DNA from 3 places in the Marinobacter sp. MIT932201 genome. Region 2 is predicted to be linked to each of the others. Evidence: predicted binding sites of a transcription regulator. Region 2 holds the regulator's gene; each other region holds the start of a gene.
The links. Region 2 encodes FliA, which starts transcription of late flagellar genes. Its sites were predicted from a motif close to CTAAAGTTTNNNNNNNNNNNGCCGNTAA; they were not measured.

Region 1 (10,379 bases), 1.1 Mb from region 2:
TGGTTTCTACGGTATCGGCAACGACGCCACGACCGGTCTCGGTGTCCTGCTCGGCGTTGCTGGCGCTGTCTGCCACCCGGTGAGCGCTTTCGGTAACTTCGTGAACCGCCTCGACCATCTGGTTCATGGCTTCGTTGATCTGGCCGCTTTCTTCCATCTGCCGTGCCACGGCTTCGCTGTTGGCCGCCGCAGTATCGTTGACCCGGGTTGCCTGCTGGTCCACATCCGCCGTAGTCCGGCTGACGGAACGGATAAGCTCGGCAATCCGGTCGGTCATGTTATTGAATTCCGTGGTCAGCTCGCCCAGTTCGTCGCGATTGCGCAGCATGATGTGGGTGGTCATATCGCCGGCAGCGACGCTGCGAGCCGCTTCGCTGAACCGGTTAATGGCGGTGCGTACAGACATGAAGAAGCCGATATAGAGATAGACCACCACCAGAAGAACAACAACCAGGGCGATGACGATCAGCCGGCGCTGATTGACCTCACTGTTCAGCCGCGCCTGCAGATTCTCGTCGACCACGTTGAAAGCCGCCGCCTTGACCTGATCATAGTGAGCCAGTTGCCCGGACATCAGGTCGTTGTATTCAGTCCAGGGCATTTCCAGGCGCATCGGCGTAATCACGTTCACATCCAGTTGATCCCGAACCACCATCAGGCTCTCATCAACCCGCTGGATGGCATTACCCGCCCGCTCAGCCAAAGCCGGCGATGCCTCAGAGGCCAGGGCCAACGCTGGTGAGAGCAGTGAACTGCGATTGGTCAACTGGTCATAGATTTCGTTCAGCGTTTCGCTCAGCGCATAGCCTACCTGTCCCTCGACCAGGGCATAGATACCGTAGGATTTTGCCTGGCCAATCACGGTGCGGGCTGCCGGCAGTGAGTCGCGGACAAGTCCCAGAATCAACTGATTTTCCCGGGACGTCCCCTGCCCCAGGCCCGAGATTTCAATGGTGGCCGAAAGCAGGGCCTGAGCCTTCTGGACAAATTCCTGGTAATACTTGAACTGCGGATCGAAGTTACCCTGATAGTTGTCTTCAGACCGCAGAGCCTCCCACTCCTGCCGAAGGTCGTTGACCTGCTCGGCCCAGGAGCCAGATGTATCGAAAGAACGAGCCTCGGCAGTCAGGGCCGCCAGCGTATTATCGATCTCACTGGCAGCCTCTTCCGACACCGCCATAATAGCGCTCTCGTCCTTGATGATCGCGGGTGAGCGATAATCGCGATAATCCATCGCGGCGTCCACCAGCCGGTCAACCTGCTGAAGCTGCTCAAGCCCCTCGACACCTCGAGTCATGGTCTGGACGGAACGGTTCAGCTCGGAAATGGCGAGCCAGGACAGCCCACCGATCGGTAACAGGAACAGAATGCTGATGAGACTGAACTTGTAAACCATTGGCAGCCGGTTCATCAGTGCAATGGCGGGATTAATGAGTTGCTTCACAGGGACCCTCGTGCTGGCAAAAAACAACTGAACTCATGTTCTTTTCTTATATTGTCGCCTAAAGTCTTAAAAACTTAAGCATTATTTCTTGTTAAACTGTAATGTTTTATAAAATCCGGCTCAGACAACCCCGGAAATGACCAGCAGAGCGAGCGTGCATATCCAGACCAGCATGCTTCTGTTCAACAAATCCCTTACTGCTCTCAGGCTACGTCCTCCGAACGCTGTCCACTCATCCGGATGAACCCGGGAAAAGCGGGCTGGATCCAGCGCATACCCGGTTAACGACCCGTTGGCCGAAATCATGAGCACCTCCCCGGCTTCTTTGGTCACACCGGTCAGCGTGCGGCGGGTTTCCCGCAGCCAGCCGGCCAGGTCTCCGGCAATTCCGAAGGTCAGGGAAAGAAGCCTGGCAGGGATCCAGCCGGCGAGGTTCGCCAACCCGGAAAAGCGCGGCCTTGCCGGAGCCTGGGGCCACTGATCGGCAAGAGCAACCAGACCGCGGGCGAGAACGGCAACGCCGATACCACCAACCACGTACCAGAAAGCCACCAGAAAGAAGCGCTGGAACACCGACACCATAAGTGCCTTCGACAGCGAGAGGTGCATGGCCTCGGGAGACACCGCTGCTCCCCGTTCATCAGCCGGCAAAAGATCTTTCACATGATGCCAGGCTGACTGCATGTCCCCCCGCTGCCATGCCTCTGCGTAGGCCCGGAGGATCTGTCGCCAGCCAGGCGTTCCCATGAGAACGACCAGAACCAGGAACTCCAGTGGGTAAGCAGCCATTCTCCAGCCGGAGGCGACCAGGAGATATTGCGCAAGCCCGAGCAGAAAGGCCGGCAATAAAACCAGTGCCAGCCCGATACCTATCCCGGACTCACGGCCTGCCCTGACCCGGCTGCCATGCCTGAACCAGCGACGCCAGACCTCGTCACCGGAGAGCAGATCAAGGGAATCCAGACGCCTGCGAACCATGTAAGCCAGCAGAAACACAACAAACACCATTCAGACGTTCCTCCCCGAACCTCTCGCTGCGTGCAGCCCCGCCCGGAAGTACTGCCAGTCGAAGGCCGGCCCCGGATCAGTTTTCCTGCCCGGCGCAATGTCGCAGTGGCCGGTGATACGGTCAGCAGTGATGGCCGGCCAGGCTGCCATAATCAGGTCCGCCACCTCTGCCAGCCTACGATACTGTTCAGGGGTGTAAGGGATGTCGTCAGTCCCCTCCAGTTCTATGCCGATGGAGAAATCATTGCACTCGTCCTGACCTTCGAAACACGAACGGCCAGCATGCCAGGCGCGCTCCAGCAGACTGACAAACTGAACCAGATCACCATCCCGACGAATCAACAGATGGGCGGACACCTGAACGCCCTCGATGGTCTGGAAATATGGGTGCGCGGAGTGATCAAGCCGGTTGCAGAAAAAGTCCTCTATTTCCGGACCGCCAAACTGCCCGGGAGGCAGGCTGATGTTGTGGACGACCAACAGGGAGATGGGCACCCCGTCCGGACGGGGCCCGAAATTTGGCGAGGGACGCCAGCGGGCGAAGGAAATCCGTCCGGTTTCACGAAGCAATCTTGCATCGGTACCGGAATCAGTATGGCGTTCGGCGAAAACGTCTGTATCGGGCAAAGTAATTCCAGATGTATCAGAGGATTACACTCTCTGATTGAATCACAAACTTGCCACGGTTGCTACGAATCAGTCCTTGCGGCTGCTGCGCAGGTTGTCGATGATCGACTCCAGTGCCCGATCAAAGATGAGGCCATCATCGAGCATGCTGATCTTCCCGGCTTCCATGTCGGCGGCGAGTTCCAGACGCAAATACTCGGCCACCTTGGCACCACTGCGGTTGACGAAGATGTACTTGCCAGTGGCTTTGATAAAGGCCGCAAGCTTGCAGCGCACCTTGGTTTCGTCTCGGGTTAGCTCAATCCATGAACCCACGCGCAAGCTTTCCGCCTTTTCCAGCCATTGCGGCGATACCTGAGCCGGATCCGCAGTCTCTGCCATCCCCGCTTTTTCCTCTGGCGCCTCGTTGGCCAGCTCAGAGGATGCCTGCTCGGGCTCGGTCGGCGCCGGGGTCTGCTTGAACCCCTCGTCTGGCGCCGGAGGAGCCACAGGCGCTTGCAGCGAGCGCTCGGGCTCTGGCTCGGGCAAGTCTTCAGGCTCCGCCAAAGGTTCGGGACGGGACGGCGCGGTCACCAGCCGCTGGAAAACGTCTACGTGGGCCAGTTCCAGGTCACGAATGGCCGCATCGGTGGCAAACGGGTCCCAGGAAATTTCCTGGAGGGCCTTGCGAAGGTCATCCACAATGGCTGGAATCGCACGGAGAAGCTCCCCACGGGTAGAGTCATTGATCGGGCGAGGGTCGACACTCCACACCAGCTGCTCGGTGAGATTCCGGGCGTGTTGCCAGCGGTCGCTTTCCTCACCTTCACGGAGAACCACCCATTGCAGATATTTGGCCCATGCTTCGTTCAGGAGCCCGACAACCGGCTCGGGAATGTCCCGTTGCTCCATCAGTTCCTGTAACAATCCGTCCGCCGCCTGAGAGGCACGCTCCTGCCGGGCTCGACCCTCTTCTGCATCCCGCAGGCGTTGCTCCACGAGCTCACGACGTCTTCGGTCGAGATCCATGAAGTGGCTGAAGTCTTTGAGCAGTTCTTCGAACAAACTGACGTCGGTGGTGAACTCATCCAATACCCTGTCCACAACCGATTCAATTTTTTCCCTGAGCGGGTCCCTCTGGCCGGCCTTCTTTTCAGTCCAGCCGATGGCTGACAGCGCCAGTTCATTAAGCAGCTTACGGACCGGGTGACCGCCGCGATTGAAGAAGTTCTTGTCGCTCAGCGCCACCTTGAGTACCGGAATCTGCAGGCGACCAATCAACGCCTTCATAACAGGATGCAGCTGACGATCCTCAAGGATGAAGTCGAACAACATGGAAACCAGGTTGATCACGTCGCTGTCCACCTGGCCCACGTGCAGGCTTTTGCCATCACCTGAGCGCAGGATCGGCTGAAGCTGCTCGTTCAGCGGAACAACGGCATCGTCGCCCCATTGACGACTGTTAGACTGCGCCTCGGTGAGGCGCGCCATCAGTCTATCAGTATCAATGTAACCTTCACCGTAAGAGCCAGTACCGCTGGCAGGAGCGGTATCGCCCCGGTGCAGCAGCGCACTGAGCTCCGAGAATGTTGCCTGCGATTGAGACATACCCTGGTTCTCTGAAGAAAAACCTTCCTGCCCGCCCGCGCCTGCCGGTGCCGAACTCTCGCCTGCCGGGCGCTGACCCGAGCGAGCGGGCACCCTGCCGGTAGGGGGACGCTTCATGTCCGGCATAACCCCTTCATTAATCAGGGTGCGGTTCGCTTCTTTGTAGAAGTCACCGAGAGTATCGGCAAGCAGGCGATCAAACAGCTTCAAAACCACCAGCTTTGCCCGGATATCAATATCCAGATCGGCACAGGCTTCGGCAACACCGCCACAGATGATCTCCGGACTCAATGGCATCTGCGCGTCTTTCAGCTCAATTCCCGGCAACAGATGCCCGACACGCGCTGTCAGCAGACGGATCTGTTCGGTGTAGCGGTTCCGGAGCTTGTTGATCAGGTTGTCCACAGCAACCTGCTGCTCCAACTGGGAGTGATCAACGAGGCTGAGAGAGTCCTCATCCACGTGCTCCAGGGACCGGCCGCCCTGCTGGGGTTGGAACTTTCCAATTTCATTGAACGCCTGGCTGACGTACTGGAGAATCGAGACCATCATGGACTTGCGACGAAGCCTGAGCTCGCGCATGGCGTCAAAGTAGGCGGTCTGGTCAAGATTTGTCCCGGCTCTGTCGGCGAGTTCGAACAGGGCATCATCGGCACGATCGAAAAAACTGGCAAGAACGGACTTCAGGGACTGACCCGATGCGTCACGCAGACGAATGAGGGGCGCAGGCAATGAAAACCGGGCGGGCGGCTTCTGGCCTGAAAAGCTGACAACCTTGTTATCGTGCACCATGTCGCTGCTCCGCCTTGTCTTGCAATAATGCCTTTTGGTTTCTCCACTTCACATGATACGAGCTGCCCACGTCAGGTTGTGTCAGATTTTGTCACCTTTTGTGTAGACCTGACGTGCATCACAGTTTAGCAGTCTGGACTCAAGAGTTTGGCGATTCTCTGGCAGCCCTTTAGAATTGGCAGCCTGAAACGCTCACAACCCTCTGCACCGGACATTTTGCCCTATGATCTCCCCAGAACTCCTTCGCCAGGCCCGAATTGAGAATGTTGCCCAGAGCCTGCGGGAAGACATTGGTGATGGTGACATCACGGCCAGGCTGATACCCGCCGACAAACGGGCGAAGGGCCGCGTGATTACCCGGGAAACCGCGACGATTGCAGGAAGGGAATGGGTTAACGAGGTGTTCCGACAAGTGGACCCGTCCGTGGAACTCACCTGGCAGGTATCCGATGGTGATACCGTTTCACCGGACCAGGTGCTGTTTACTATGGAGGGCCCTGCCAGAAGCCTGCTCAGCGCCGAGCGAGCAGCCCTGAACTGGCTCCAGACCCTGTCCGGGGTAGCTACTTCATGCGCCGCTTATGCTGCCCGGGTTGCCCACACCCAGGTTCGCCTGCTGGACACCCGCAAAACCTTGCCAGGTCTGCGTCTGGCCCAGAAATACGCCGTTACCTGTGGCGGTTGCTTCAATCATCGCATCGGCCTTTGGGACGCCTTCCTGATCAAGGAAAATCACATTGCCGCCTGCGGCTCAATCGCCACTGCCATTGAGGCCGCCCACAGGATTGCGCCAGGCAAACCGGTTGAAGTGGAAACCGAGAACCTCGACGAGCTGGCGCAGGCGCTGAAGGCTGGCGCAGATATCATCATGCTGGATGAATTCTCGCTTGAGGATATGCGAACGGCTGTTGCCACCACTGGGGGCAAGGCAAAGCTAGAGGCCTCCGGGGGCATCAACGCCGACACCCTGGTGCCGGTCGCCGAGACGGGCGTGGACTACATTTCGATCGGGGCGCTGACCAAAGATGTGAAGGCCCTGGATCTGTCTATGAGACTGGACTGATCACCCGTCACTCAGAAGGCGATCGATAGCTTCCAGTTCCCTGACCAGCCGGCTCCCGGACTCCGGCCGTCCCCGGAAGTGCTCCTCGGCCATCGGTGCGATGCCGGAAGCCGAGGGTAACGGGTGATCGTTTTCGATGATCACCTTCATCCGCTCAACGAAGACAAACTGCAGCCACTGGGTGAACTCCAGCGTATCGATACAGAATGGCTGAACGCTCTGGAATGCTTCGTCCGGTGGTGGCTCAGACTCCCAGAGACCCAGCTGCCGCAACTCCATCTCAATGTTCAGAAGGCAGTCTGCAACCTGCCCGATCGGGTTACCGGATTCAGTCATATCAATCTTGCCTCAATCGTTGAGCGGCTCAAGCTCCACGGTTTCACCATGCAGGACCCGGAACAGGTCCTCATACTGGCGTGTCAGTGGGTGCTTGGGCGCCATGTGAATCAGGGGTTGGCGGCTTTGATGGGATTCTTTCATTTTCACGGAGCTTGAGAGCCTTACCGGCAGCATGGGCAAGCCTTCTTCGGTAAGCTCCCTGACCAACTGCTTCGGCAAGCTGGCGCGGGGCTGGAACTGGTTGGCAACAATTCCCTCCACCACAAGGTCCTCGTTGTGATCTTCCTGGAGATCACGAATCTCATTCAGGATGTTGTACAGGGCCTGCCGGGAAAAATCGTCACAATCGAAGGGTATCAGGCAACGCTGGGCGGCAATCAGAGCGGAGCGCGTGTAGAAATTCAACGCGGGCGCCGTGTCGATGTAGATCGCATCGAAGGATTCACCGAGCTTTTTCAGTGCTTCCCTCAGTTTGTAGATCTTGTGCTTCGCTTCCAGCTTGCGTTCCAGGAAGTCCAGCTCCGGGCTGGAAGGCATCACAAACAGGTTCTTGAACGGTGAGGCGTGGACAAATTCATCCGGGCGGCGATTGAAAACCGTAAATGCAACCGTCTGTTCAAGCAGATCGGCGACGGTGTCCTTGAGCTCGCTGGCAGGCTTGCCGAGCAGATAATGGGTGGAGTTTCCCTGGGGATCAAGATCCACAACCAGAGTTCGCTTTCCACGAGCGGCGCTGATGGCCGCGAGGTTACACGTGATACTGGACTTGCCGACACCGCCCTTCTGATTGAATACCACCCGTCTCATTTTTTCTCTCCCTTGATGAACCCGTTATCGTTTTCTGCCCTGCAATGCGTGCCGTCCAGCTCACCAATCCATCACTGTTTTCACAAAGGGGATGGTAAGCCGCCTCTGGGCCTGAAGTGAGTTTTCGTCCAGTATATCCAGAATCCCCAGCAAATCACCGAGCCTCCGCGGTGCCCGGCGCATGATGTAGCTGGCGACGTCATCTGCCATGACCAGCCCCCGCTGCTCTGCCCGGGCCCGTAGAATCTTCAGGCGATCCTCATCCCGGTATATGCCCAACTGGATGACCAACCCGTGACTGAACCTCGAGACCAGATCCGGCAATCCAAAGGGCAGGCTGGCTGGCAAATCAGAGAGACTTACCAACAACAGGCCGCCCCGATCCTGTATCCGGTTATACAGGTGAAAAATGGCCTCTTCCCATACCTGCTGCCCTGCAATGCGATCGACATCGTCCAGACATACAATGTCATGGCCCTCAAGCCCCGACAGGGCATCGGCACCGAAAGGCTCCAGCTCTGCGATGCTGATACAGACCGCCGTCCTGCCCTGCTGCTCACCCAGGTGGCACACGGCCTGCAAAAGATGACTCTTGCCGGTATCGGCATCACCACACAGAACAACCACCGGAACATCATCAGGCCGATGACACACGGATTCAAGGCGCTGGGCCGCCGTGGTGTTCCTGTCACCGTGAAAGTTATCGAAACGGGCATCATCGCGTAGCTTGACCCCAAGCACCAACTGGGACGCGGTCATGGACGGGTAGCCCTCCAGGCCCGCAAGCTCCATACAATCAGGTAATGCCCGCCGCTGAACACTGCGGAAACAGCCACCAGGAGAATGCCGGCATCCACCACCCAGGGCTGCATCGGCAGGTCCGCCAGAAGCACGATAATGGCAAGGGCGACGAGAATCTGGATAAAAGTATTGATCTTGCCGGGGATGCTTGGCTCCATATCGTATCGGCCAACCTTGTAATGGTATGCCAGAGCCCCGACAACAATGAGAAGATCGCGACCCAGCACCAGCAAAAACAGCCATACCGGCAGAACGGCGGTGAGTGTCAGCATCAGGTAGGCCGTGATCAGCAGGGCCTTGTCCGCCAGGGGATCGGCAATCGCCCCAAGCCTGGAACGCCAGTTGAAATGCCGGGCCAGGAACCCGTCAACCGCATCGGTACCCGCGGCCAGGAAGAAAATCAGCAACGCCCGGCGGTAATCTCCGGCAAGGAGTGCTCCGGCAAAAGGAGCGATCAAGAGGATACGCAGGAACGTCAGGGCATTGGGAATCCAGCGCCAGCGGTGCAAATTCAAAAGACTCCCTCCGGTTACACCTTATTCGCCGCCATCGCTCCCGATGACAGAAGACGGTTGCCAACGATAATACAGAACCTGGTACAGGGATTCGAACGCCTCCTGAGCCTCCTCCTCATCGACGGGCACCGGCTGATAGGTAAACTGGGAGGTTTCTTCGGGCCCTGCCACAGAGGTTTGCTGATCCGGACTCTGCGGTTGGGCTTCCTCGCTCCCAGTTGCTGCTTTTGTGTTCGCGTCCGACGACGTTAACTGCCCCTCTGATGTCGGCCCGGCACCTGGGCGTTCCGCGGGAACGTCTGACTCCATCGGCACAAAGCGCGGATCCAGGGCGATATACTCGCGAAGCTGATCCAGCTCACCGGAAAACGCCACGCGCAGGGTAAGCTGTTCATCGCGTACCCGGTGGGCACCGACACTGACAACCGGTGTCAGCCCCTCCAGCACTTTGTTGGCTTTTGCATAGTCTTCCAGTGAGGTCACGCCGCGCAAAACAATGTCCACCTGCGGCGAATCCCCCACTTCTGATGCAGCGACTGCATATCGGCTGGCATAGAGCTCGGCCCAGCGATTGATCACGGCCTCCGCCAATGCTTCCGGAGTCTGCGCCGTAACCGACTCTTCACCGGTATTCATGGCCATACCATCGAACACCCAGCCCGCTCGCCATTGGCCGCCGGTGCGGCTGACCCGAACCAGGGCGAGAACATCGTGATCCAGATCCTCAGAGGCGGACTTCACCCGGCCGATAAACTGCCCCCAGATATCCGAAAGCAACTCCCGATCAGCGCCAAAATCCGATGGCGGTAATGCAACCGGCAAGCCCCGCTTACCGGCCGCCTCATCGAACGCAGCCCGCCAGGTGTCGGCGCTTTCTGCAGCGGCGCCCGCTTCTGGGCGCGTGACGAGTGTTCTCGAACCACGATCCTCGGCAGCGATCCAGGCCAGCGTGAGCGGCCTGTTGGCGCCCCACACCGGCGCATTGATCGAAGCGAGGGCACGGTTAACACCAACTGCCCCGAAAGACATGCTCAGAACACTCTGGCCGGACTCATCCCGGGCAACCTGATAGGAAAGTAACAAAGACTCGGCCTCGGACAGCAGTGCGTCAACGCCCTCCATAGCCAGCACCTCACGGGTACCGGAAACCCGGATAAAGACCTGGCTGAGGCCATCGGCATACCCCTGGGCCAGTTGCCCGGGCGAGGATCCTTCCACCGGTACTTTGGCCGAGTACAGACCGGAGACTGTCACCGCGGTTACCGGGGCGGAAAACCCGACCAGCAGAAAGCTGAACAACGCAAAGAACCACGTCGCGGAAACAGACCTTTGTGCCGGCTTTTGTCCTGATACTGACATGAAACACCCTGCAATTCCTATGAATGGCGCATAGGAT
Region 2 (10,379 bases):
CGGCCTGGTGGCACAGATTCCCTCGCTGCTGCTGTCCACGTCTGCGGCGATCATGGTAACGCGGGTTACTTCCAGCCAGGACATGGGCGGCCAGATCCTGCAGCAGATGTTCAGTGCGCCGAAGGCACTGTCCATTGCCGCTGGAATCCTGATTATCCTCGGCCTGATTCCCGGCATGCCTCACGTGGCCTTCCTGGGTCTGGGTGCGCTGGCTGGCGGCGCTGCCTGGTATATCTGGAAACACCAGAGGCAGACTGTCGAGGAGGAGGGCGCCTTCCCGGCCAGGGGCGCTGGCGGCGCGGCACCGCGACCGGCGGGTCGTGATCTGCCGCCGGGCGGAGACGCGGGTGGCGATCAGGGTCGTCAGCTGCCGGCACCCGGAGAGACCAAAGAGCTGGGCTGGGACGATGTCTCCACCGTCGATATCGTCGGTCTGGAAGTGGGGTATCGGCTGATTCCGCTGGTGGATAAGTCCCAGGGCGGTCAGTTGCTCAGTCGCATCAAGGGTGTTCGTAAAAAACTGTCCCAGGATCTGGGATTCCTGATGCCTTCGGTGCACATTCGCGACAATCTGGACCTGATGCCCAACGTCTATCGCATCACCCTGATGGGCGTAACCATCGCCGAGGCGGAGATTCACCCGGACCGGGAGCTGGCCATCGACCCCGGCCAGGTATTTGGAAAGGTCGAAGGGATTGAAGGAAAGGATCCGGCGTTCGGTCTTGATGCCTGCTGGATCGAGCCCGATAAGAAAGACCAGGCTCAGACCCTTGGCTATACCGTGGTCGATGCCAGTACCGTGGTTGCCACCCATCTGAACCAGGTGTTGCAGAAACACGCCCACGAACTGCTGGGCCACGAGGAAGTCCAGAAGTGGCTGGATCAGCTTGAGAAGATTTCTCCGAAGCTGGCCGAAGAGCTGGTACCCACCACCGTTTCAATCAGTCTGCTCCTGAAGGTCTTGCAGAACCTGCTGAAGGAGGAAGTGCCGATCCGGGATATGCGGTCCATTGCCGAGGCCATCGTGAATGTTCATCCGAAGAGTCAGGATCCCAAGCTGCTGACCACCGTAGCCCGGCAGTCCCTGCGCCGGATGATTGTCCAGAGCATCTGCGGCAACGAATCGGAGATACCGGTGATCACCCTGGATCCGGACTTGGAACAGTTATTGCTGAAGTCTGTTCAGCAGAGTCAACAATCCGGCGGTCAGGAAGACATTGGCCTGGTTCTGGAGCCGAATATGGTGGAGAAGCTCCAGCGATCGCTTCAGGAGAGCGTCCAGCGCCAGGAGATGCTTGGCAAACCGGCCATTCTGCTGGTGTCCGGGCCACTGCGGCCGGTCCTGGCGAAGTTTGCCAGCTATGGGGTAGAGCGACTGCACGTGCTCTCATACCAGGAAATTCCGGATAACAAACAGATTACGATCGTGGCGTCCGTTGGCCAGTAACGGCGCGGATGACAGAGCGGACAGCGCCGGCACGGCGTTGCCGGTGGAGGAAGAGGCATCATGAAAGTAAAACGGTTTTTTGCTCAGACCATGGCAGAGGCGCTGAAACAGGTCAGTGAACAGATGGGGCCGGATGCCGTGATTCTTTCCAACCGTCGGGTCGACGGTGGTGTCGAAATCGTGACGGCGCTGGACTATGACGAAAACATGGCGCGCCAGCGCCTGGGCAACCAGGCCGAAGAAGCCACCAACGGATCCCGCCTGGCAGAAATGCAGGCTGACCAGCATCGTCGTCTCGAGGATGAATTGAGCCGATCCCGTGACCGCATCCGTGAAGTCAGGGAAAAGCGTGCCTCCCAGGGAGCCGGCTACTCAGGTCCGTCGTTTGCTGCTGTTCAGGAAACGGTCGGCGGCGATTTCGGTGATAGTGTGGCTGAGCCCCAGGCGCCGAAGGATGTCTATTCTGATGAACTCGCACAGATGCGTGCCGAGATCAGCTCCCTCAGGGATATGATGCAGGGTGGTCGCCCGCAGCCGGACCCGGTGGTTTCGACAAACACGGCTGTTCAGCAAAGGCTGGCCGAGCGCCTGCAGGAATTCGGCCTGGACAGCGAGCTGGCAGGGTCAATTTCCCGTCGCCATAAGGCAGGGCGACTGGAAGATGGTTGGAAGCAGTCCCTGAAAATGCTGTGCACCGGCGTCCGGACCTCTCGCATGGAGTGGCTTGATGAGGGGGGCGCCTATGCGCTGGTGGGTCCTACCGGTTCCGGCAAGACCACCACGATTGGAAAGCTGGCGGCGCGGTATGTGCTCAAGCATGGCTCCGACTCCCTGGCTCTGGTCACCACCGATCGATACCGGGTGGCGGCGCACGAGCAGCTGTTCGTGTTCGGTCGTATCCTGAATGTGCCGGTTCGGGTGGTGGATGAGACTCACAGCCTGGACGATATTCTGGACGAGCTGTCAGACCGTCACCTGGTTCTGATTGATACTGCCGGGCTGACAAGTTCGGATAAAGGTTATCAGGAACAGCTGGCCGAACTGGCTCGCAGCCATCACAATGTCAAAACGCATCTGGTCGTCTCGGCAACCAGTCAGCCGCGCATCATGAAATCCGTCTGGCATTGCTATAAGATGGCAAATCTTGCGGGCTGTGTGATGACCAAGATCGATGAGGCCCTCACATTGGGTGAGTCCCTCGGTTTTGTCATGGAAACCGGTCTGCCGGTAGCCTACTACACAGACGGGCAGAAGATTCCTGAAGATCTGCACCACGCAGAAGCTGTTCCGCTGGTGCGGCTGGCCGTGGATCGGCTTAAAACACTCCAGCAACAGCAGGCGGTCGCAGAGGGCCTGAAAGAGCACGCCTGAGACCGGACAGATTGACAGCAGGCGTCGGAAACGCACCGGCGAAACGTGGCAAGAGACAAAAAACAGTATGAGCAGAGCACATCCGGTACAGGTGATTGCAGTTTCCGGCGGTAAAGGTGGAGTCGGCAAGAGTAACGTGTCGGTCAACCTCGGAATTGCCCTGGCGCAGAAAGGCCGGAGAGTGGTGCTGCTCGACGCCGATCTTGGGCTCGCCAACATCGACGTATTGCTGGGCATCACCGCCAACCGTAACCTTCAGGATGTTCTGGCAGGCGACTGTGACCTCAAGGACGTTCTGGTAAATGGTCCCGGCGGCATAAAGATCGTTCCTGCCTCCTCAGGTACCCAGCGGATGACCCAGCTCAGTCCCATGGAGCATGCCGGGCTCATTAATGCGTTCAGCGAGCTGGGGGATCAGATCGATGTACTGATTGTCGACACTGCCGCCGGTATCTCCGAATCGGTGGTCAGCTTTCTCAGGGCGTCCCAGGAGTTACTGTTGGTTGTGTGTGACGAACCCACGTCCATCACCGATGCCTACGCCCTGATCAAGCTGATGAACCGGGATTATGGAACCAATCGTTTCCGCATTCTTGCCAACCAGGTGCGGAATGAGCAGGAAGGCCGGCATCTGTTCGAAAAACTGACTCGGGTCACCGAGCGCTTCCTCGATGTGGCACTACAATATGTCGGTATAGTCCCCTACGATGAGGCAGTGAAGAAAGCAGTCCAGAGACAGAGGGCAGTGCTGGATGCCTATCCCAGAGCGAAAGCCTCCCTGGCCATCAAGTCTCTGGCCGACAAGGTAGACAGCTGGCCGTTGCCGTCCTCTCCCCGTGGACATCTGGAATTCTTTGTGGAGCGGCTCGTCGAAGTCTGAATCGGATCCAGTCAAACAAGAAACCGGATACATGACATTGGCGAAAAACCTCGGAATCTATAACCAGTCGGGTGCGCAGAAGGCATCTCAGCTTGTTGAGCAACACGCGCCGCTGGTCAAGAAAATTGCCCTCCATTTGATGGCCCGCCTGCCGGCTTCCGTTCAGCTTGAAGATCTTATGCAGGCCGGCATGATTGGCCTGCTTGAGGCTGCCCAGCGATACAGTTCCACCAAAGGAGCCACCTTCGAGACCTACGCCGGTATCCGGATTCGTGGGGCGATGGTCGATGAAATTCGCAAGGGCGACTGGGTTCCCCGCTCCGTGCATCGAAACGCCCGTCGCATTTCCCAGGCCATCAAGGCTGTGGAAGACCGGCTTGGCCGGGAAGCCCAGGATCAGGAAGTGGCCGAGGAGCTGGGCATGGAGCTTGCTGAGTATCATTCCTATCTTTCCGATTCCAACAGTGGCCGACTTTTTAGCCTCGATGAGCTCAATGAATCCGGAGAGCTGCCGATAGAACAGACAGAGACGCAGGATAACCCTCTGGAGGGGTTGTCCTCCGATGCCTTCCGGCGGAGCCTGGCTGAGGCCATTGAAGACCTGCCGGAGCGGGAAAAACTGGTTCTGAGCCTTTATTACCAGGAAGAGCTGAACCTCAAGGAAATAGGCGCCGTGCTGGGCGTCAGCGAGAGCAGGGTCAGCCAGATTCACAGCCAGGCTGCCTTGCGCCTTCGGGGGCGGTTGTCGGATTGGCGCCAGGAACCGGACAGCTGATTGCGTTCAGTCTGTGTCTGCGAAGGGGCAGTCTGTAGTTTTTGGTAACCGATGCTTTACAACGGAAGCAAAGGTCTGACAATAAGCGGTTTAAACAGCGGCCTGCTAGACTTTGAACGCGAAGGTCAAACGAATTCCGGGTGTTACTAACTGGAGGTCCCATTGGACAAAAACATGAAAATCCTCATTGTGGATGATTTCTCCACAATGCGACGGATCATCAAAAACCTGCTGCGTGATCTGGGCTTCACCAACACCGATGAAGCAGACGATGGCAACACAGCCTTGCCGATGCTGAAGAGCGGCAAATACGACTTTCTGGTCACCGACTGGAACATGCCGGGCATGTCCGGGTTCGATCTTCTGAAGGCTGTCCGGGCTGACGAGAATCTGAAAACCCTGCCGGTATTGATGGTAACGGCTGAGGCGAAGCGCGACCAGATTGTTGCCGCGGCTCAGGCGGGCGTGAACGGCTACGTTGTCAAACCGTTCACTGCCGCTGTGCTCAAGGAAAAGATTGAGAAAATCTTTGAAAGAATCCAGTAACCAGAGGTCGGATGGCTCTCATGAGCGATAGCAAAAAGAACCATCGGGGCCTTGAGCCGGAGGTGACCGAAAAGCTCCAGCGGCAGGCAGCAGAGCTGGCAGAGAGTGTTGATGCCGGTGATTATGCCAAAGCCATGACCCTGATCAATGAACTCAGCGAGGTCAGGGATCAAAGTCTGTACCGCGAGGTAGGGCGATTGACCCGGAGCCTGCACGAAGCCATCCGGAACTTCCAGATTGACCCCCGGAACGCGGAACAGCAGGAAGCGCTGTCGAAGATGACAGACGCCTCCGATCGCCTCGAATACGTTGTGCAGATGACCGGCGAAGCGGCCAACCGCACCATGGACCTGGTTGAGGAAACCATGCCGGTGGCCAACGCGTTTCGTGAAGAAGCGGCCTCCTTGCGGGACGAATGGCAACGTCTGCGTCGTCGGGAGATGCAGCCGGCGGAGTTCCGGGAACTGTACGGCCGTATTGATCGCTTTTTTGTCAGCACAGCCAGCGACGCTGACACCATGTACAACAATCTGTCGGAAATCCTGCTTGCTCAGGATTATCAGGATTTGACGGGCCAGGTTATCCAGAAGGTCACCGCCCTGGTAAAAGAGGTTGAGGAGCAGATGCTCAGCCTGGTGGTGATGGCCAGCCATGTGGATCAGCTCACCGGCACCGTGCACCAGATTGAAGAGAAGGAAGAATCTGCAGAGAAGGGCGTCGGGCCCCAGATCAAGGCCGATGAGCGTGAAGATGTAGTTTCGGGACAGGATGACGTTGACGACCTGTTGTCCAGTCTCGGTTTCTGAACAAAGAGGGTAACGCATGGCGTTTGATGCTGATGAAGAGATTTTGCAGGACTTCCTGGTAGAAGCCGGTGAAATTCTCGAAAAGCTGTCAGAGCAGTTGGTAGATCTTGAGCAACATCCTGACGACAGTGATCTGCTCAACGCCATTTTCCGTGGCTTTCACACCGTTAAAGGCGGCGCCGGCTTCCTTCAGCTTGAAGCGCTGGTAAATTGCTGCCACTCCGCCGAAAACGTTTTCGACACTCTGCGCAATCACAAGCGTAAGGTGGACTCTGAACTGATGGACGTGGTTCTGGAGGCCCTGGATAACGTTAATGCCATGTTTGAAGAGGTTCGCAATCACGAGGAACCAACACCGGCTCCGGACGAACTGATTGCCCGCCTCGATGCCCTGGCCCTGCCAGAAGGTGAGGGAGCGCCTGTCGCTGCCCCTCAGCCAGAGCACGAAGAGAGTGAACCGGCGGAGGATGGCGGCGACATCACCGACGACGAATTCGAACAGCTTCTGGATGCCTTGCAGGACGAAAAGAGCGAAGAACAGGCACCGGCTTCAGACTCCGGAGCGTCTTCCGGTGACCGGGAGGGTTCCGGAGATGACGAGATAACCGACGACGAGTTCGAGGCGCTGCTCGACCAGCTGCACGGAAAAGGGCAGTTTGCCGGCGCACCTGCGGGCGAGGACGAGGCTGTCAGCAAAGAAGAAAAGCCGGCGGCCAAGGCAGAAGGCGGTGGCAGCGACGATCTGATCACCGACGACGAATTCGAAAAACTGCTGGACGATCTCCATGGCAAGGGTGGAAGCCCGACTGCCGGCGGAGAGTCCTCCACTCCGAAAAAGCCCGCGGGAGCGAAGGAGCCTTCAGCGCCAAAAGAGCCTTCAGCAGCGAAAGAGCCCTCAGCGCCAAAAGAGCCCTCAGCGCCGAAAGAGCCAGCCAAGCCAAAAGCAGAGGCACCGAAGCCCGGGAAGCCGGAGACCAAAGGCGCTGCCACCCCTGCGATGCCCGCCCGCGAACACGCGCCCGCGGCTGAAACAACGGTGCGTGTTGACACCAAGCGTCTCGACGACATCATGAACATGGTGGGTGAACTGGTGCTGGTGCGTAACCGCTTGCAGCGTCTGGGCGCGGAAAGCGAAGACGAACACATGCACAAAGCCGTGTCCAACCTGGATGTGGTCACCACCGACCTCCAGTCTGCCGTCATGCAGACCCGTATGCAGCCGATCAAGAAGGTGTTCGGCCGGTTCCCCCGGGTTGTGCGTGACCTGGCCCGGAACCTCAAGAAAGAGGTCAACCTGGTGATGCACGGTGAAGACACCGATCTGGACAAGAATCTGGTCGAAGCGCTGTCTGATCCGCTGGTTCACCTGGTGCGAAACTCGGTCGATCACGGGATCGAAGCCCCGGAAGTGCGCGAGAAAGCAGGTAAGCCACGCCAGGGTACGGTAACCCTGTCTGCCGAACAGGAGGGGGATCATATCCTGCTGTTCATCGAGGATGATGGCGCCGGTATGGATCCGGAAGTGCTCCGTCGCAAGGCCGTCGAGAAGGGGATTTACGATCAGGATGCCGCGGATCGCCTGACCGATTCCGAGTGCTTTAACCTGATTTTCGCAGCCGGTTTTTCCACGAAGGAGCAGATCTCGGACGTCTCCGGTCGTGGCGTAGGCATGGATGTGGTCAAAACCAAGATAGGCCAGCTCAATGGACAGTTGAGCATTGAATCGCAACTGGGTAAGGGTTCCCGGATTGTCATCAAGGTTCCGTTGACCCTGGCCATCATGCCCACACTGATGATCATGTTGGGTGACCAATCGTTCGCGCTGCCGTTGGTGAATGTGGTCGAGATCTTCCATCTGGACCTGACCAAGACCAATATCGTCGACGGACGAGAGTGTATTGTGGTCCGGGAAAAGGTGTTCCCGCTGTTTCACATCAAACGATGGCTGGTGCGTGATGGTACTTCCCAGGAAGTGCCGGAGAACGCCCATGTGGTCATCGTAGCCATGGGGACCAAACAGGTCGGTTTTGTTGTCGACCAGTTGGTGGGGCAGGAAGAGGTGGTGATCAAGCCCCTCGGTCGAGCCCTCCAGGGTACGCCGGGAATGGCCGGCGCCACCATTACCGGCGACGGCAGGATCGCGCTGATCATTGATGTGCCAAGCCTGTTGCAACACTACGGCTAAGCCGGGCTTTCAGGTGACTGCGGCCATAGAAGGCCGAAGAACGATGGATTGGGTAGGAGAAGTGGATGACAGTTTCTGTCCTGGTCGTTGACGATTCAGGGTTTTTTCGCAAACGGCTGACGGAAATCCTGACCAGCTCCGGCCAGATCAAGGTGGTTGGGGCTGCAACCAACGGCCGGGAAGGCGTGGAGCTGGCCGAAAAGCTGCGTCCCGATGTGATCACCATGGATTACGAAATGCCGGTGATGGATGGCATCTCCGCCGTGCGCGAAATCATGCGCAAACACCCCATACCGGTACTCATGTTTTCTTCTCTCACCTATGAGGGCGCCCGCGTCACACTCGATGCCCTCGAGGCGGGTGCCGTCGATTTCCTGCCCAAGAACTTTGAAGAAATTGCCCGGGACAACAGCCAGCTCCAGAAAATCCTGATTGAGCGGATTCTGGACGTGGCCCGCAGCCGCCCTGGCAACCGCCCTGCAGCGCCGGCCCGCCCCGAACCTTCGGCGCCCACGTCCCGCGCTCCCGCCACGCCGGCCCGTCCTCGTGCGGAAGTCACGCCGCGCCAGCGGCCAGGCGCCCACAGCCCTGCGGCTGCGCCTGAACCCGAGGCGCAGAGGCGTCCTACCCGTCGAGGCCCGGCAAAGCATTACGCTGTGGTTGGCATCGGAACCTCCACCGGTGGACCTGTTGCCCTGCAACGGGTACTGACGGCGTTGCCCGCAACCTTTCCGGCTCCCATCGTGTTGGTACAGCACATGCCTGCCAGCTTCACGCCGGCTTTCGCTGAACGCCTGAACAAGCTCTGTCGGATTGAAGTCCGGCAGGCCGCGGATGGCGATGTGTTGCGGCCGGGACTTGCTCTTCTGGCACCGGGTGGCAAGCAGATGATGGTTGAGAACCGGGGTGGGCAGGCCAGGATCCGCATCCTGCCCGGCGACGAGCGGCTCAACTACAAGCCCTGTGTCGACGTCACCTTCGGTTCCCTGGCCCGCAGTTTCCCGGGCAAGACGCTCGGCGTCATTCTTACCGGCATGGGCTCGGACGGCAAGGAAGGGTGCCGGATGATGAAGCAGAGCGGGTCGGACATCTGGTCCCAGGATGAAAAGTCATCGGTTATCTATGGCATGCCCATGGCCGTTGCCAAGGCAGGACTGACTGACGACGTGCTGTCCCTGGACGAAATCGGTCCGCGTCTGGTCGAAGGTGTCTGCTGATGGATATCCTGAGTTTGCTCGGGGTCATACTGGCCTTTGCCGCAATTCTTGGCGGTAACCTGCTGGAAGGCGGAGCGGTTGGCTCACTGTTTAATGGGCCGGCGGCCATCATCGTCATCGGTGGCACTCTGGCCGCGACTATCCTGCAGACCTCGTGGCCCATGCTGAAGCGGGCTTTCACTCAGGTGCGCTGGGTCTTTTTCCCGCCGTTTATCAACCTTGAAGACGGTATCGGAAAAGTCATTGACTGGAGTGTAAAAGCTCGCAAGCAGGGCTTGCTGGGCCTTGAAGGGCTTGCCGAGCGCGAGCCGGAGCCCTTTGCCCGCAAGGGGTTGCAGTTGCTGGTCGACGGTGCCGAAACCGAGACCATCAGGGGCATCATGGAAGTTGATCTGGAATCCCGTGAGCAGAGGGATCTGGAGTCGGCCAAGGTGTTCGAGGCCATGGGTGGTTACTCGCCAACCATCGGCATTATCGGGGCTGTCATGGGCCTGATCCAGGTGATGACCAACCTTGAGGATCCCCAATCCCTGGGTAGCGGGATCGCAACCGCCTTTGTAGCCACCATCTACGGTGTGGCGCTGGCCAACCTCCTGTTCTTCCCGGTCGCTAACAAGATGCGCGGTATCGTGCGGGAGCGCACCCGCTATGAGGACATGATGATCGATGGCCTGATTGCCATCGCCGAGGGTGAAAACCCGAAATCCATCGAATTGCGGCTGCGGGGCTTCCTGCAGTAAGCATGCGCAGGCCAACTTATGCGGCGCCGTAGGCAACCCCAGGATGATCTGCACAACAAGGAGCGGTGGCTGATTTCCTACGCGGATTTCATCACCCTGCTGTTCGCCTTTTTCGTCGTGATGTACTCGGTATCGTCCGTTAACGAAGGCAAATACAAAGTCCTTTCTGAAACCCTGACCGGCGTGTTCAATGCACCCCAGCGCTCCTTCCAGCCAATCGAGATTGGCGACCAGCCCCAGAGATCGCTGAATGCGCCTGCCGAGAACGTAATCCCGCCGGCGGTGACCGAAGCGCCCCGAAATCCGGAGATGGACGCGCAGGCGCGGACCGAAGCGCTGCGAGCCATGGCTGACCAGCTTTCCATGGAGTTTGATGAGCTGATCAACCAGGGCGTGGTGTCGCTTGAGACCA
Region 3 (10,379 bases), 1.2 Mb from region 2:
TTGGCGCTGAATTCCGAGTGCACGGCGTTGCGTTCACGGTCCACCAGTTCGGCGGTAAACAGGGGTGCGGAAAACTGCTGCGCGAATCGGTCCAGGGCCGGTTCCAGAAATTCGGCTTGAACATCGAAGAAATAATTCGTGTCCTGGAATGCAGTGAAGGCATTGTGCTGGCCGCCATGGCTCTTGATGAACTGCTGGTATTCCCCTGGATCCGGATATTTCTCGGTTCCAAGGAACAGCATGTGCTCCAGGAAGTGGGAGAGTCCTTCCCGATCCGCCGGATCATCGCCACTACCGACAGCAACGTTCATCGAGGCAGCCGCTTTGTCGGCATCCTGATCCGAAACCAGAATCACCTTCAGGGCATTATCCAGTTCGATGAACCGGTACTGGTTATCGTCATTGGGGCTCTTCTCCGGAATCTGGGCTGCAAAAGCAAGGGTGCTGAACAGCACAAGTGTCAGCAGGGAAAACAGGCGTGATATCGGGTTCTGCATTGAGTTCTTCCTGACGGTGCGTGTGTTCATAGGTTCTCTGTGATTCGGAGAAGAGTTTCGTGTATCAGTGCATCGGCGCGCTGCGTGTGCTCTCTGGTTGCTGGTCCAATGTTTTACGAGCGAGATCCGCGGCTTTCTCACCGTCCAGCTGGCCAGAGGCGATACGCTCCAGAACCGTGGCCATGATGGCGACGGACTGTCGGTAATCGGCAAACTCGGCCTGGAAGGCTTGATCAATGGCCTCGTAGACCGCCTGGATTTTCTCCTCGCGGGAACCTGCGTTTTCGGCGGTGTCGTTTATGGCCCTCAAACAGGCTCGGGCAATGGAAATGTATCGTTCTGCGTTGGGATTGTCTTTTTGCATGATTGGTGGTTCCGAAGATCGGTTTTCCTGTGAAAAGAAGAGATGCCAGAAGGCGCGATAAGTTCCCGATTATGTCATTGCTGGCGGGCGCTTTCATTGCTTTGCGGTAATCCGGAAATTGGGCATGCATGGGCCAATTCCTGTGCTAGTCTCAAAAGCATTGTGTCGGCGAACCGGACAGGCCCGTTGAGCGTGCGGGAGAAAATTTTTAGAGTAATAGCTCTATGCAAAACAAAGGCTTACAGAGTAAAAGCTCTAAAAAAGTTCGATACATGAAGGTTGCAATTAAGTACAATGCCGGCGTTTCCGGAAAACTCTAAGACTTTAGTTGTATGAGTGCCGGCATGGATAGACAACAACAGAGCAACAGGCAGGGTGGAAGATCGATGAATTATTTCCTGACGGGTGGCACCGGATTTATTGGCCGTTTCCTCGTGGAGAAGCTTCTGGCACGTGGGGGTACTGTCCACGTTCTGGTGCGTGAACAATCCCAGGACAAGTTGGACAAATTGCGCGAGCGGTGGGGTGCGGATGAAACCCAGGTGAAGGCTGTCATAGGCGACCTGACCAGCAAAAATCTGGGTATTGACGCCAAGACACTGAAAGCCCTGAAAGGGAAAATCGACCACTTCTTTCACCTCGCCGCCGTGTACGACATGGGGGCCGACGAAGAAGCTCAGCAGGCGACCAACATCGAGGGCACTCGGGCTGCGGTGAGTGCTGCCGAGGCAATGGGCGCCAAACACTTCCATCACGTGTCTTCCATCGCGGCTGCCGGGCTGTTCAAGGGGGTTTTCCGCGAAGACATGTTCGAGGAAGCCGAGAAGCTGGACCATCCTTACCTGCGCACCAAGCACGAATCTGAAAAGGTGGTTCGGGAGGAATGTAAGGTTCCCTTCCGCATTTACCGCCCGGGCATGGTAATTGGTCATTCTTCCACCGGCGAAATGGACAAGGTGGATGGCCCCTACTACTTCTTCAAGATGATTCAGAAAATTCGCCATGCGCTACCCCAGTGGGTGCCGACCATTGGTGTCGAAGGCGGGCGTCTGAACATTGTGCCGGTGGATTTCGTAGTTAACGCCATGGACCACATTGCCCACCTTGAGGGTGAAGACGGCAAGTGCTTCCACCTGGTGGACAGTGATCCGTACAAGGTTGGCGAAATCCTCAATATCTTTAGTGAGGCGGGGCACGCACCCAAGATGGGGATGCGGATTGATTCCAGAATGTTCGGCTTTATTCCGCCGTTCATTCGCCAGAGTCTGAAGAATCTTCCGCCCGTGAAGCGGCTGACCTCGGCAATCCTCGACGACATGGGCATTCCGCCCTCCGTGATGTCATTCATCAATTACCCGACCCGGTTCGACGCCCGTGAAACCGAGCGTGTTTTGAAAGGCACCGGTATTGAAGTGCCCCGGCTGCCGGACTACGCGCCGGTGATCTGGGACTACTGGGAGCGCAATCTGGACCCGGACCTGTTCAAGGACCGCACGCTCAAGGGCACGGTTGAAGGTCGCGTGTGCGTAGTGACAGGTGCAACGTCCGGTATCGGTCTGGCCACGGCGCAAAAACTGGCAGACGCTGGCGCCATCCTGGTGATCGGCGCCCGGAAACTGGAGCGTCTGAAGGAAGTGACCGCGGAGCTGGAGTCTCGCGGAGCGAGCGTGCACGCCTATCCGTGCGATTTCTCCGACATGGACGCGTGCGATGAGTTTGTGAAGACCGTTCTGGATAACCACGGCCACGTGGATGTGCTGGTCAACAATGCCGGGCGTTCCATTCGCCGGTCACTGGACCTGTCGTTCGATCGATTCCACGATTTCGAGCGCACCATGCAGCTGAACTACTTCGGTTCCGTGCGCCTGATCATGGGCTTTGCGCCGAAGATGCTGGAGAACCGCCGAGGGCACGTAGTGAACATCTCGTCTATCGGGGTGTTGACCAACGCGCCCCGATTCTCGGCCTACGTGGCGTCCAAGTCTGCCCTGGATGCATTCAGCCGTTGCGCTGCTGCGGAGTGGTCAGATCGCAACGTGACCTTCACCACCATCAACATGCCGTTGGTGAAGACCCCGATGATTGCGCCGACCAAGATCTACGATTCGGTGCCTACCCTGACGCCGGACGAGGCCGCAGGCATGGTCGCTGACGCGATTGTTTATCGACCGAAACGCATCGCGACTCGTCTCGGGATTTTTGCCCAGGTGCTGCATGCCCTGGCACCCAAGATGGGCGAGATTGTCATGAACACCGGTTACCGGATGTTCCCGGATTCACCTGCCGCCGCCGGCAGTCGATCCGGCGAGAAGCCGAAGGTGTCCACAGAGCAGGTGGCTTTCGCCGCCATCATGCGGGGCATCTACTGGTAACGTGGTAGCGCCTGAATCGAGTGGGAGGGGAGTTACTTCCCCTCCCATTTCAATTGGTTAAATAAGATTCGCCTCTTTTTTGAGTTGTTCTGGGCTAAAGAAAACCTGCCGATAGCCGATGGTTAACATAAGAACAATATAAAAGAAGGGCTATTGATGACTCTCAAGAAACGTCTTTTGCTGACCTTGCTGCTGGTTGGCCTGCTTCCCGTCATTGCCATCTCGTTTTTTAACGCCGAAATTGCCCGACAGAGCCTGACGGAACAGGCGTTGCAACAACTCTCTATTGCGGCTACCAACAAGCAGCATAGTGTTGAAGATTATCTCAGCACTATTGCCCGGCAGCTGAAAGCCATGGCCAATAATCGCGGGACCCGAACGGCGGCCCAGGGGTTTGGTTTGGCATTTCAGAATTACGAAAAACTGGTACAAGAGGAGCAGTCGACCTTACGAGAAAACGTCGAGGCTTATTATCAGCAGAATTTCTTGCCACCCTTACAGCAAAATGGTGGTGCTAAGGGACGTTCAGCCTCGGATTTCGTTGCATCCCTCAGCAAAAACAGCCTGGCTCTGCAGATGGGTTACATCGTGGACAACCCGAATCCTGTGGGGCAGAAAGACGAATTGGTATCGGCCGACGTCCATATCGCGCAGTTTTATAACACCCTTCACAAACAGTGGCACACCTCGTTCAAGGAGTTTCAGGAGGCGTTCGGCTACTACGATATTTATCTCATTGATGCCGATACAGGCCATGTTATCTATTCCGTAGCCAAAGAGGTTGATTTTGCTACCTCCCTGAAAGACGGTCCCTACGCGGATTCCGGCCTTGCGGCAGCTTATCGTCAGGCGCTGTCTGACGGACAGGATACTGCTCCGACTTTTGTTGATTTTACTCGGTATGTACCGTCCTACGGTGCGCCCGCCGGATTTGTGGCAACCCCCATATATTCCGAAAAGGATGAGCGGCTGGCCGTGCTGGCCTTCCAGTTCCCCATCGACAGCCTGAACAACATCATGATGGAGCGAGATGGCATGGGCGAAACCGGGGATGCCTATCTGGTGGGCCCGGATAACCTGATGCGGTCAGACTCATACCTGGATCCGGAAAACCGCAGCGTTGTCGCTTCCTTTGCCGACCCGGAGAATGGGCGCATAAGTTCGACATCGGTGGATGAAGCTCTGGCTGGGAATTCCGGTGAAGGCGTGGTTACGTCCTACCGGGGCGAACCAGTGTTTTCCGCCCACAGGCCAGTTGCTGTAGGCGGGTTGAACTGGGCGCTGGTGGCGGAGATCAGCGAAGACGAGGCCTTGGCGCCCGTGCGTGAAATGTGGACGCTGGCCGCGATAGCCATTGCTATTGTGATCCTGGCTGTAGTGGCCGTGGCGGTCTGGACCGCAGTGCGGATCATGAAACCCCTCGGCAGAGACCCGGCCGAATTGCAGGCACTGGCGGAGCAGGTGGCTGCGGGTAATCTGGTCATCGATTCGTCCGAAAGTGACAGGGCAACGGGTGTTTACGGCTCCATGCTCAAAATGGTGTCGGACCTGAAAGAAGTGATCTTCAGGGTCGAGGAGGCTTCCCAGCGCCAGGCCAGTGCATCTGAACAATTGTCGGGTACTTCCTCACATACTCTGGAGAGTGTGAATCAGCAGGCAGAGCAGACTGAGCAGGTGGCGTCGGCCATTGAGGAAATGTCCTCCGCCATCAACGAAGTGTCCCAGAACACCGCGGAATCGGCAGCCAGCGCCAAGCGCACTCATGAGGCGGTCAGCCGCAGCGCAGCCGAGGTGGAATCCTCCGCTGAGGACACCCGTGCTATGGCCAGGGAACTGGAGGAAGCTGAGGCCGGCATAGAGGACTTGCGAAAGAATATGGAATCCATCACCAGGGTTCTGGATTCGATAAAGTCCATCGCCGACCAGACCAATTTGTTGGCTCTGAATGCCGCTATTGAAGCGGCCCGGGCCGGTGAACAGGGCCGGGGCTTCGCGGTGGTTGCGGATGAGGTGCGCAGCCTGGCCCAGAATAGCCAGAAGGCGACCGAGGAGATCAGTAGTTCCATCGAAACTCTGGTGAATTCGTCGGAGCGTGCTTCACAGGTGGTTACCCGCTGCAGCGTCCAGGCCAGCGGTATTTCCGAGCGGGCAGGAGCCGTTGTATTACAGCTTCGCGAGGCAGTGGAGGAGGTCACCCGGATGTCCGGTATGGCGGAGCAGATTGCGACTGCATCCGAAGAGCAATCAGCCACAGCCGAAGAAGTAACGCTCAACGTATCTACAATTGCAGAAAAGTCCGTTGAGACCAAACAGGCCATGGCCCAGATATCAGAAGCCAGTGGTGACCTGGCCGAGTTGTCTCATCAACTGAAAGATTCGCTGTCCCGGTTTAAAGTCAGCTGAGTACCAGAAGGCGTTAAAATCTTAGGCCATGCTCGGCACACAAATAAAAACCCGCTACGGCGGGTTTTTTTAATGGCGTTTACTCGGTCTCTTCGGGGATCACAGGAGGTGGAAAGCCGCCCAGCTCTTTCCATCGATTCACAATGCCGCAGAACAGGTCCGCAGTCTTTTCCGCATCATAGGCTGCGGAGTGGGCTTCCTTATTGCTGAACGGAATGCCCGCGATCTTACAAGCCTGGGCCAGAACCGTATGGCCGTACGCCAGGCCGGCCAGAGTGGCGGTATCGAACGTGGAAAAGGGATGAAATGGATTGCGCCGGATATCTGCTCGCAGTGCGGCCGCAAAGATGAAATTGTGGTCAAAAGTGGCGTTATGTCCCACCAGAACGGCCCGCTTGCAGTCGTGGTTTTTCACCGCCTTGCGAATCGGGCTGAAGATTTCACTGAGACCTTCCCGCTCGGGAACCGCTTCACGCTCTGGATTCCACGGATCTATGCCGGTGAAATCCAGGGCGGATTGCTCCAGATTGGCGCCTTCAAAGGGATCAATCTGTTGTACGTGGGTCTCCGCTCGCCGCACCCAGCCGTCGTCGTCCATGGTCAGTATTACCGCCGCCACCTCCAGCAGGGCATCCCGCTCGGGATTGAATCCTGCGGTTTCCACGTCGACGACAACGGGTAGAAATCCGCGGAAGCGGCGGGACATGGGATGCGGTGGTTTGTTTTCGTCAGTCACTCAAGCTCCGGTCTTGGCCGTGGGTGAGAAGGAATAGATCAGGTTTACGCCAGTCGCCAGTGAACGGTTTCACCGGCCTTGAGAGGCACGATGGTTCCGTCAGCCAATGGCAGCTCCGCCGGCATGGTCCAGGGTTCGCGAACCAGGGTAATGGTATCGGTGTTGCGCGGCAGGCCGTAGAAGTCAGGGCCGTTGAAGCTGGCGAATGCCTCAAGCTTGTCCAGAATGCCAAGCTCTTCAAAAATATCCGCATACAGGCCGATGGCGCCATAGGCTGAGTAACAGCCAGCACAGCCGCAGGCAGCCTCCTTGCGATCCTTGGCATGGGGAGCAGAATCCGTGCCCAGGAAAAAGCGTTTGTCGCCGCTGGCTACCGCGTCCCGCAACGCCTTCTGATGGCGGTTGCGCTTCAGAATTGGCAGGCAATAAAGGTGCGGGCGAATGCCGCCGACCAGCATATGGTTGCGGTTATACATCAAATGCTGGGGCGTCAGCGTCGCGGCAAGGTTGTCGCCGGTATGCTGCTGGACAAACTCGGCGGAATCGGCCGTCGTAATATGTTCCAGCACAACCTTGAGATTCGGGAAAGCCTCCAGGGTGGGGGCCAGGACCCGCTCCAGAAACACCTTTTCACGGTCAAAGATATCGATATCGGCGTCGGTTACTTCGCCGTGAACCAGAAGAAGCATGCCGCAGTCTGCCATTGCTTCCAGCACGGGATAGATGTTCCGTATATCCTTCACTCCGGAGTCGGAGTTCGTTGTCGCGCCCGCCGGGTAAAGCTTGGCGGCCACAACACCGGCGGCTTTGGCCTCGCGGATGGTTTCCGGTGTCATGCTCTCGGTCAGGTACAGGGTCATCAACGGCTCGAAGGCGGTGCCTTTGGCAGCCGCGAGAATCCGCTCCCGATAGGCTGCGGCATCAGCGGCGGTTGTGACCGGTGGCACCAGGTTAGGCATGATGATGGCGCGGCCGAAGCAGGCCGCTGTGGCCGGTACCACGTCGCTAAGAATGTCACCATCCCGAACGTGAAGGTGCCAGTCGTCGGGCCGGGTAAGAGTAAGCTTTTCTGTCATGGCAGTTGTCCGCAATACCTTATGCGAGGCGTGCTGTGGGGCCCTGGAGGATAGAGCCCCGAAAAATTTGGCGAATTATACCAGAAGGCGCGGGTGATTGTTTTCCGGCCGGAGCTAAAGAAAGGCAGACGCGGGCCGTTAAGCAATCAGAATCTGTTAACTACCGGACACTGATGGCACATACTATGGGATTCCGCCTCGGAAAACGTCTCAATACACTGCTGGCTTGCAGTCTTCCTGTGCTGCTTTTGCCGGCTGCCGGGCAGGCTGCCAGCTATGGTGCCGGTATCGAGAATAGCCAGTGGTATCTTGCCGAATCGGTATTCGAGTGTCGCCTGGTGCACGAGGTTCCCGGTTACGGTCGGGCCGTGTTCAATCATCGCGCGGGTGAAAGTCTGAGCTTTTTCCTGGAGTCTGATTCGACACCAATGCGACCGGGGCGTGGCAGTCTCGTGGTGGAGGCACCGGCCTGGCGTCCGGGTGTGGCGCCGAAGCCCCTGGGCACGGTCAATGTGTCGGATGATCGCCGCCAGGTCTCCCTGGACACACGCCAGGCCTTTGTTGTTGCCCACGGCCTGCTGGAGGGTATGCGCCCCACGGTTACCCGGGAATCCTGGTTTGATGGTCGTCCGGTGCGGGTGCAGGTGTCCAATATCAATTTTGCTGGTGAATACCAGCGCTATCAGCGCTGCACGTCGAATCTCTTGCCGGTGAACTTTGATCAGATTCAGCGTTCAAGGGTGCCCTTTGCCAGTGGCAGCACTCAACTGTCTGACGCCGACAGGCAGTTGCTGGACAACATCGTGCGCTACGTGAATGCCGACACCACGGTTGAGAGAATTTTCGTGGATGGCCACAGTGACAGCATTGGCAGTCGTATCGACAACCGCGCGCTTTCCGAAGATCGTGCCAATGTGGTGGCCGACTACCTCAAGGCGAGCGGTATTGATGAAAACATGATTACCGTTCGGGCACACGGTGACCAATACCCGGTATCCAACCGGCCGGCGGATAACCGCCGCACCAATATCCGCTTGCAGAGGGCAGGTGATCGCCCAGAGCTTCAGCAGGCCAACGGGTATGGCGGTGAGCCCCGGGGATAATCGCTTTCAGTAAACCGAGTTCAATACTTCCAGATGGGCGTTTACGCTTTCTGCCAGGGCCCTCAGGTGGTATCCGCCCTCCAGCGTTGAAATGATGCGGTCGTTGCTGTGCTCACGTGCAACAGACACGATCATTTCCGTCAACCAGCGGTAGTCGTCGGTATCCAGATTCAGTTCCGCCATCGGGTCAAGTCTATGGGCATCAAAACCCGCGGAAATCAGAATGAGTTGCGGTTTGAAGTCGTTCAGCCGCTTCAGCCAACCTGCCTCCACCTGTTTCCGGTACTCTTCAGACGAACAGTTCGCTGCAATCGGAATGTTGACGATGTTGTCGGCCTGGCGGTGCACATGGGAGTGCGGGTAGAACGGGTGCTGGAAGCTGGAGCACATCAGGATTCGCTCGTCACCACCGACAATGTCCACGGTTCCGTTGCCCTGGTGCACATCGAAATCAATGATCGCGACCCGTTCAAGGTGATGGAAGGTGAGAGCGCGCATGGCGGCCAGGGCGACGTTATTGTAGAAGCAAAAGCCCATGGATTTCGCTCGCTCGGCATGATGGCCGGGCGGGCGCGCGCAAACAAAGGCGTTGGTTACCTGGCTACTCATAACCATATCCACGGCCTGGATGTTGGCGCCAGCGGCAAGGCGGGCTGCCCGCAAAGTGTCCGGCATCATGGCCGTATCCGGATCGGTAAACACGCGGCCCCTTGTGGGTTGCATCAGATCGAGTTGATGCAGGTACTTTTCGGGATGCACCGTCAATAACTGGTCCCGGGTGATCTCCTCCGGCCTCACCCAGTCGAGCTTCTGATCAAGACCGGTATCAGCCAGGTAGCTGATGATCGCCGCCAGACGCTCAGGGCTTTCCGGATGTTCCGGCCCCATGTTGTGTTTCATGAAGTCATCGTGGGAAAAGAATGCCGTGGTCATACGTCTCGAACTGCCTTCGATGTGCTTATATTTTCTTCAAGCTTATCAGGGAAAACCGCCTGATGCCGTGTTTCTTTGGTCTTATAGGGACGATAGCCATTTCACATCGGGGAATCAGGGCCTAAGATAAGGGTTACACTCATAAGTAACCTGTTTTATTACATTTATTCGCCAACGGCCTGCCGGCCACTCACATAGGAGAGTCAGCTTGAGCACCCGGTATCTGGAGAGCCTTTTCAATCCCGCGTCCATTGCGGTGATCGGTGCGTCGGAGCGGGCAGACAATCTTGGCGGCATGGTATTGCGGAACCTGATGGGGGGCGGTTATCCGGGGCGCCTGCTGGTGGTCAACCAGAACGATTACGACAACGTGCACGGTGTACCCTGCGTCAAGAAAGTCTCCAAAATGGACTTTTCCCCGGATCTGGCCATCATCTGCACGCCGCCGGATACTGTGGCCAAGACCATCAAGCGGCTCGGGGAAGCCGGGGTGCGCACCGCCATTGTCATGACCGGTGGCATGTCCCGTACTCACAGTAAAACCGGTCAGCCTTTGATGTATTCCGTGCGCGAGGCCGCCAGGGAAACCGGGATCCGGGTGCTCGGCCCCAACACGATTGGTTTGATGGTTCCGGCACGTAGCCTGAACGCCACCTATGCCCACATGGGCGCGATCCCGGGACGGGTTGCTTTCGTAGGCCAATCCGGCACCATTGCCAGTTCGGTTATAGACTGGGCCTTTGCCCGGGGGGTGGGGTTTTCCTACTTCCTGACCCTCGGCGATGGCATGGATATCGATCACGACGATCTGATCGACTATCTGGCGCAGGACACCCAGACCCGCGCGATTCTTCTGCACATCGAGAACATCCCGAATGCCCGGCGGTTTATGTCG

Region 1: SIC15_RS07880 (methyl-accepting chemotaxis protein) is a predicted target of FliA. The motif match lies at 1,496-1,523, and genes of this name have one in related genera.
Region 3: SIC15_RS07390 (methyl-accepting chemotaxis protein) is a predicted target of FliA. The motif match lies at 3,328-3,355, and genes of this name have one in related genera.

The regions. Positions count from the first base shown of each region.
Region 1 covers NZ_CP138917.1:1,723,101-1,733,479, reverse strand. The annotation lists gene SIC15_RS07880 (methyl-accepting chemotaxis protein) at 1-1,444, opposite strand, end outside; gene SIC15_RS07875 (histidine kinase) at 1,565-2,452, opposite strand; gene ampD (1,6-anhydro-N-acetylmuramyl-L-alanine amidase AmpD) at 2,453-3,022, opposite strand; gene SIC15_RS07865 (DUF1631 domain-containing protein) at 3,149-5,458, opposite strand; gene nadC (carboxylating nicotinate-nucleotide diphosphorylase) at 5,682-6,521, shown strand; gene SIC15_RS07855 (YqcC family protein) at 6,522-6,857, opposite strand; gene SIC15_RS07850 (ParA family protein) at 6,870-7,667, opposite strand; gene hda (DnaA regulatory inactivator Hda) at 7,728-8,426, opposite strand; gene SIC15_RS07840 (CDP-alcohol phosphatidyltransferase family protein) at 8,423-8,983, opposite strand; gene SIC15_RS07835 (DUF2066 domain-containing protein) at 9,005-10,342, opposite strand.
Region 2 covers NZ_CP138917.1:2,813,484-2,823,862, reverse strand. The annotation lists gene flhA (flagellar biosynthesis protein FlhA) at 1-1,447, shown strand, start outside; gene flhF (flagellar biosynthesis protein FlhF) at 1,508-2,818, shown strand; gene SIC15_RS12885 (MinD/ParA family protein) at 2,886-3,698, shown strand; gene SIC15_RS12880 (RNA polymerase sigma factor FliA) at 3,730-4,473, shown strand; gene cheY (chemotaxis response regulator CheY) at 4,636-5,019, shown strand; gene SIC15_RS12870 (protein phosphatase CheZ) at 5,040-5,825, shown strand; gene SIC15_RS12865 (chemotaxis protein CheW) at 5,842-8,010, shown strand; gene SIC15_RS12860 (protein-glutamate methylesterase/protein-glutamine glutaminase) at 8,076-9,227, shown strand; gene SIC15_RS12855 (flagellar motor protein) at 9,227-9,967, shown strand; gene motD (flagellar motor protein MotD) at 9,986-10,379, shown strand, end outside.
Region 3 covers NZ_CP138917.1:1,619,669-1,630,047, forward strand. The annotation lists gene SIC15_RS07375 (insulinase family protein) at 1-497, opposite strand, end outside; gene SIC15_RS07380 (hypothetical protein) at 562-861, opposite strand; gene SIC15_RS07385 (SDR family oxidoreductase) at 1,248-3,233, shown strand; gene SIC15_RS07390 (methyl-accepting chemotaxis protein) at 3,390-5,636, shown strand; gene rnt (ribonuclease T) at 5,716-6,372, opposite strand; gene pyrC (dihydroorotase) at 6,417-7,448, opposite strand; gene SIC15_RS07405 (flagellar protein MotY) at 7,634-8,551, shown strand; gene SIC15_RS07410 (histone deacetylase family protein) at 8,558-9,484, opposite strand; gene SIC15_RS07415 (GNAT family N-acetyltransferase) at 9,693-10,379, shown strand, end outside.